Regions from separate parts of the Bradyrhizobium sp. SZCCHNS1050 genome, predicted to be linked through region 1. Evidence: riboswitches for the same ligand, from Rfam matches in the RefSeq annotation. Region 1 holds a riboswitch; the other holds the start of a gene.
The links. A riboswitch is a leader RNA that binds a small molecule or an ion and turns the genes downstream of it on or off. The one in region 1 is predicted to bind S-adenosylmethionine.
Positions count from the first base shown of each region.

Region 2: linked by a shared signal. The riboswitch ahead of QX094_RS09850 (O-succinylhomoserine sulfhydrylase) and the one ahead of QX094_RS07785 (homoserine O-acetyltransferase) in region 1 are both predicted to bind S-adenosylmethionine.

Region 1 covers NZ_JAUETR010000001.1:1,694,646-1,698,050, reverse strand. The annotation lists gene QX094_RS07790 (chorismate mutase) at 1-783, opposite strand, end outside; SAM riboswitch at 981-1,060, shown strand; gene QX094_RS07785 (homoserine O-acetyltransferase) at 1,152-2,366, shown strand; gene metW (methionine biosynthesis protein MetW) at 2,370-3,035, shown strand; gene QX094_RS07775 (GIY-YIG nuclease family protein) at 3,236-3,405, shown strand, end outside.
Region 2 covers NZ_JAUETR010000001.1:2,157,986-2,161,390, forward strand. The annotation lists gene QX094_RS09840 (MATE family efflux transporter) at 1-212, opposite strand, end outside; gene QX094_RS09845 (2'-deoxycytidine 5'-triphosphate deaminase) at 343-1,449, opposite strand; SAM riboswitch at 1,562-1,641, shown strand; gene QX094_RS09850 (O-succinylhomoserine sulfhydrylase) at 1,718-2,926, shown strand; gene QX094_RS09855 (GDSL-type esterase/lipase family protein) at 3,004-3,405, opposite strand, start outside.

The DNA.
Region 1 (3,405 bases):
GCGGACCGAGGCGCCCGCCGCGATCAGGGCAGCCTTGATCTTGTCGAGGTTCGACGGCGCCTCGATCGACACCAGCAGCGCGGCGCCGTCGAAGGCGGTATCGGGCACTGCGACCACGTCGGCCAGCGGCGATAGCGCGCGCGACACCTGCGCATTCCAGCCGGAGACGCGGATGCTCCAGGTCTCGACCTCCAGCACGAGCGCGTCGTCGGCGACCCGCGACACCGCGAACACCGGCAGCGCCGCCGGATGGTCGGCACGCTCGATGAACGGCATCCGGGCGATGATCTTCGGCGCGCCCACGGGCTCGAGCGTGATCCACCACGGCGTATGCCCCGATGTCGTCGACACCAGCGCAAGATCGCCCTTCGAGCGCGCCACGGCTTCGACGGCGGCCTGGGCGCTGAAATGGGCGACATAAGGCACCACGAAGCCGAAATGGAACCTGGCGGAATCGCGCATCGCGGATTCGCCGACCGACACGTCGGCGTGAACCGAGAACGGCGCCTGCACGTAAGTGAACGTCGAGACGATCACGCGCCAGATGCCCTCGACGGTGTCGAGCGGCAGGATGCCGCGATGGCGCTGCACCAGGCGCCGCATCATGTCGGCCTCTCGCGCCGGCCGGAATGCCGAGCCGACCTCCTGGGTCTTCTTGACCTTGATCAGCCGGTCGATGATGTCGGCCCTGTTCATCAGGAGCTGATGGACCTGCTCGTCGATCGCGTCGATCTCCTTGCGCAAATCGGCAAGCGAAGGCGGGGCAGGCGGCGGGTTGGACATGGGCTGGTCACTCTTCGCAGGCCACCGGTTAACGTGCGGCCGACTGGAACGGATGTCGTTCTCTCCGATGCGGGAGACGCGCGCAACAGCAAGTTTACCTTGTGCCGCCTAGGCTTGGCTGGTTTGCAGCCGTGGGGCGCCCGATCGGCGGTCAACCCCAGCTTGCCTTGACGCGGAGCGCCCGCGGGACTAGTTTCTGCCTGTTCCGTGGTCATTTGAGCCGGCCGGCTTGCAGCCACGTTAAAAAACTCGCTAAACAGGCCGGGGACGTTATCGATCCCGGCCGAACCCCAGTTCAGGCCGGGTTTTTCATGGCCTGATGTGTCACGTGGTTCGGGAGCCCTTGCCGGATGGCCGGGGTGAGAGACATGACAGGCCTGACGCCGAAACCCACCTCCGCGCTGCGCACGATTGCGCCCGAAGAGCGCTCGCACGAGGTCGATCATCCGAGCTCGCTGGTCGCGCAGTTCGGCGCCGACAAGCCGCTCAGGCTCGATTGCGGCGTCGACCTGTCGCCGTTCCAGATCGCCTACCAGACCTATGGCGAACTCAACGCCGACAGGTCCAACGCGGTCCTGGTCTGCCACGCCCTGACCGGCGACCAGCACGTCGCCAACCGCCATCCCGTCACCGGCAAGCCCGGCTGGTGGGAGACGCTGGTCGGCCCTGGCCGCCCGCTCGACCCGAGCCGTTATTTCATCATCTGCTCGAACGTGATCGGCGGCTGCATGGGCTCGACCGGCCCGGCCTCGCTGAATCCCGCCACCGGCAAGGTGTGGGGGCTCGATTTCCCGATCATCACCATCCCCGACATGGTGCGCGCTCAGGCCATGCTGATCGATCATCTCGGCATCGACACGTTGTTCGCCGTGGTCGGCGGCTCGATGGGCGGCATGCAGGCGCTGCAATGGACGGTGGCCTATCCCACCCGCGTGTTCGCGAATCTCGCGATCGCCTGCGCGACGCGGCATTCGGCGCAGAACATCGCCTTCCACGAGCTCGGCCGCCAGGCCGTGATGGCCGATCCCGACTGGGACCACGGCCGCTACGGCGACAAGGGCACTCATCCGCATCGCGGCCTCGCGGTGGCACGGATGGCCGCGCATATCACTTATCTGTCGGATGCCGCCCTGCATCGCAAGTTCGGCCGCCGCATGCAGGACCGCGAACTGCCGACGTTCTCGTTCGACGCCGATTTCCAGGTCGAGAGCTATCTGCGCTATCAGGGCTCGTCCTTCGTCGAGCGCTTCGACGCCAACTCCTATCTCTATCTGACGCGGGCGATGGACTATTTCGACATCGCCGCCGATCATGACGGCGTGCTGGCGGCGGCGTTCCGCGGCATCAAGACCCGCTTCTGCGTGGTGTCCTTCACCAGCGACTGGCTGTTTCCGACCGCGGAATCGCGGGCGCTGGTGCATGCGCTCAATGCCTCCAGCGCGCGGGTGTCGTTCGCGGAGATCGAGACCGACAAGGGGCACGACGCGTTCCTGCTCGACGTCCCCGAGTTCTTCGAGATCGCCAGCGCCTTTCTCGATTCCGCCGGCAAGGCGCGCGGCCTCAACGCCGCGAACGGAGGCTGAGCCATGAGCATGCAGGGCGTGTTGCCGCTGAACGGCTTTTCCGGCGGCGAGGTGCTGGCCTATCGGCCGGATCATCTGCTGGTCGCCGGCATGGTCGAGCGCGACTCCAAGGTGCTCGACATCGGCTGCGGCGACGGCGATCTCTTGCAGCTGCTGGAGAGCCGCGGCATCGACGGCCGCGGCATCGAGCTGTCGCGCGAAGGCGTCAATCATTGCGTCGCCAAGGGGCTCGCGGTGGTGCAGGGCGACGCCGACACCGATCTCGTCGACTATCCCGACGATGCGTTCGACTATGTGATCCTGTCGCAGACCTTGCAGGCGACGCGGCAGCCCAAGGTCGTGCTGGAGAATCTGCTGCGCATCGGCCGTCGCGCCATCGTCACCTTTCCGAATTTCGGCTTCTGGCGGCTGCGCCTGCAACTGCTCGTCGGCGGCCACATGCCGCGAACCGACAATCTGCCCTTCACCTGGTACGACACGCCGAACATCCATTTCTGCACCATCAAGGACTTCGTCCAGCTCTGCGATGAGATCGGCGTCAAGATGGAGCGCGCCGTCGCCCTTGACGCCTACGCCCGCCCCTTGCGTGTCGCCATGCCCTGGTGGTTCTGGAACATGTTCGGCGAGCAGGGCGTGTTCCTGCTGAGCAGGGCGGAGAAGGGGCGGTAGAGCGCGCTCGCTGCTGCAGCGGGGCGCGGTCTAAGTTGATGGCTCGCTCTCTCCACGTCATGGCCGGGCTCGTCCCGGCCATCCACGTCGTTCGGCATTTGGAGAGCCACGTGGATGCCCGGGACAAGCCCGGGCATGACGAGTAACACAATTGCGACCGAATGTAGGGCGAGGGATGGACGATGTCTCTCTCCGCCACCATGGCCGGGCTTGTCCAGGCCATCCATGTCCTGCAGTATGGCACTATGGCGGGCGGCTACGTGTATTTCATGACCAATCGTCCGAATGGCACGCTCTACGTCGGTGTGACCAGTGATCTCGTACGTCGAGTGCATCAGCACCGGTCTGGCCTCGTCGACGGGTTTACTAA
Region 2 (3,405 bases), 460 kb from region 1:
GCCAGCGCCTCGATACCGAGCCGGCCGATATAGGAGGTCTCGGCGATGACGACGCAGGTGCCGGCCGTGTTCGCGATGATGTTGGGCCAGGCCAGCGACAGCAGGGTGCGCAGGATGGGTCCGTCGACGAGCTTATTCCGGACCGGCTTCTCGGGGGGCGGCAACGCACGCCCCTCGCCGACCGGATTGTCGGCCAGGCCGATCTCGGACATCTCAGCTCCCCGCTCGGCCGCGCAGGCCGCGGCCGTGTTATCGTTCGATTGCTCTCGCTTTCCTAGCACGGCGCTGGCGCGCGCCCTGTGCGGCTGGCGCATTGGGGGTGCGCGGCAGACGCAGCCGCGCTCAGAGACGGAAATGCTTGGAGAGCTTCAGGCCCTGGGCCTGGTAGTTGGAGCCGATGCGGCTGCCATACATCGCATTCGGTCGCGCCAGCATCTTCTCGTAGACGAGACGGCCGACGATCTGGCCGTGCTCGAGGATGAACGGCACCTCGCGCGAGCGCACCTCGAGCACCGCGCGCGAGCCCTGCCCGCCGGCGCCGGCATAGCCGAAGCCGGGATCGAAGAAGCCGGCATAGTGGACGCGGAATTCGCCGACCAGCGGATCGAACGGCACCATCTCCGCGGCGTAGTCCGGCGGCACCTGCACGGCCTCCTTGGAGGCCAGGATGTAGAACTCGCCGGGATCGAGAATGAGGCTGCCGTCGGGACGTGCCTTGATCGGCTCCCAGAACTCCTCGACCGGATAGCCGGCGCGGCGGTCGACGTCGACGACGCCGGTGTGGCGCTTGGCGCGATAGCCGACATTGCCGTTCGCATTGCTGCCGGACAGGTCGACGGAAAGCGCGACGCCGCCGGTGAGATCGGCATCGTCGCGATCCACCAGTCGCTCGGCCTGGTGCAGCGCGATCAGTTCGTCCTCCGACAGGACCGCGTCGCGATAGCGGAAGCGAACCTGGGACAGGCGCGAGCCCTCGCGCAGCAGGACCGGGAACGTCTTCGGGCTGATCTCGGCATAGAGCGGGCCGTGATAGCCCGCGCCGATCATGTCGAAGCGTCGCGTGCCGTCGGCGATCACGCGGGTGAACACGTCGAGCCGCCCGGTCGAGCTTTTCGGATTGGCGGCCGCGACGATGTCCTTCGGCAGCGCCAAGCTCTCCAACAGCGGCACGATGTAGACGCAGTTGGTCTCCAGCACCGCGCCGTCGGCAAGTGCGAATTCGTGCAGCTTGAGCTCGTCGATGCGCTCGGCGACCGTCGCGCCCGGCCCGGGCAGGAAGCTCGCACGCACGCGATAGGCGATGTCGCCGAGCCGCAGATCGAGGCTCGCCGGCTGGATCTGGCTCTCGACGAAATCATATTCGGGGATGATCAGGCCAGCCTCCGTCATCGCCACGATCATGCGATCGGGGAGGATGCCGTGGGCGTCGGGGCTGAGCGAAAACGGCAAGACCTGATCCTTTGCAGGCGCCGGAACGGCGGCTTATGGAGCCAATATAGGGTCTTTTGACCGGTTATCCGATGGCTGGCTTGACGGAAAGGCCGGTTGCGACTATGAGCACGACTTATCCCGTGGTGATTTGAGCCGGCCGGCTTGCAGCCACGTTAAATAAGTCGCTAAACAGGCCGGGGACGAATGTGATCCCGGCCTTGAGGTTTTGTCCCAGGCCGGTTTTTTTGTGCCCATCGCCCGAGGCGGTGGCCACGATGGAGGTCACATGTCGAAGTCCCCCGCGAAGGCGCCGGCGTCGTTCGCCCACTATCGTCCCGAAACGAGGCTGGTGCATTCTGGCACCTTGCGCTCCGAATTCGGCGAGACCGCCGAGGCGCTCTATCTCACCCAAGGGTTCGTCTACGCCACCGCCGAGGAATGCGAGGCGCGCTTCAAGGGCGAGGATCCCGGCTTCATCTATTCGCGCTTCTCCAATCCCACCACGGCGATGTTCGAGCGCCGCATGATCGAGCTCGAGGGCGCCGAGGCCTGCCGCTCGGCCGCAACCGGAATGGCCGCGGTCACCACGGCAATCCTGGCTCCCCTCCGTGCCGGCGACCACGTCGTCGCGGCCAAGGCGCTGTTCGGCTCGTGCCGCTACGTGGTCGAGGATCTCTTGCCGCGCTACGGCATCGAGTCGACCCTGGTCGATGGGCTCGACCTCGCCCAGTGGCAGAAGGCGGTCAGACCCAACACCAAGTCGTTCTTCCTGGAGAGCCCGACCAATCCGACGCTCGACGTGATGGACATCCCCGCCATCGCCGAGATCGCGCACGCCCATGGCGCGCGGCTGATCGTCGACAACGTGTTCGCCACCCCGATCTGGCAGAGCCCGCTCGCGCTCGGCGCTGACGTCGTGGTGTATTCCGCGACCAAGCACATCGACGGCCAAGGTCGCTGTCTCGGCGGTGTGATCCTGTCGTCGGAGGCGTTCATCGCCGAGCACATCCACAATTTCATGCGCCAGACCGGCCCGTCGATCTCGCCGTTCAACGCCTGGGTCCTGCTCAAGGGCCTGGAGACCCTGGCGGTGCGCGTGCGCGCGCAGACCGAGACGGCGGCGAAGGTGGCCGACTTCCTCGCCGCGCATCGGAAGATCTCGCGGCTGATCTATCCGGGCCGCGAGGACCATCCGCAGGCGGCAACCGTCCGCAAGCAGATGCGCGCCGGCTCGACCCTGGTCGGCTTCGAGGTCAAGGGCGGCAAGGCGGCGGCGTTCCGCACGCTCAACGGGCTCAAGCTCGCGCGCATCTCCAACAATCTCGGCGACGCCAAGACGCTGGTCACGCACCCGGCGACGACGACGCATCAGCGGCTGACGCCGGAGGCGCGCGCCGAGCTCGGCATCAGCGAGGGCTTCATCCGCTTCTCCGCCGGACTCGAGCATGCCGACGATCTGATCGAGGATCTCGACGCCGCCCTCAACGCGGCGTAGCGAATGGCGAATAGAGAGTAGCGAGTAGTAGGATCTCTTTCTCTATTCGCTACTCGCTGTTCCCCACTCGCCCTCGATCACATCGGCCGATAGGTCGGCACCTCGGCCGGTGCGTTGATGCCGAGCTTGACCTGGCCGACCGAGCGGATGATGTCGTCGCCGAGCAACTGGGCGAAGCAGGCATAGCCCCAATCGCTCATGTGCAGGCCGTCCGAGATCACGAACTCGTTGATCGGGATCGCCTGGCGCTCGTGCCAGTCGCGCATCACCTCGAAGCGCGGGAAGATGCCGGCGTGATGCAGCTCGGCAATACGCCCGAGCAGCTTGTTCATGCGGCTGGCGTTCTCCGAGCGCTCGTTGACGCGCGGCGAATATTGCAGGTCGACCAGCACGACATCGGAGGCCGCCGCCTGGATCTTGGCAACGCCATCCTCGACCAGCCTGGCGGTCTCGGCCGGATCGAGATCGCGCAGCACGGC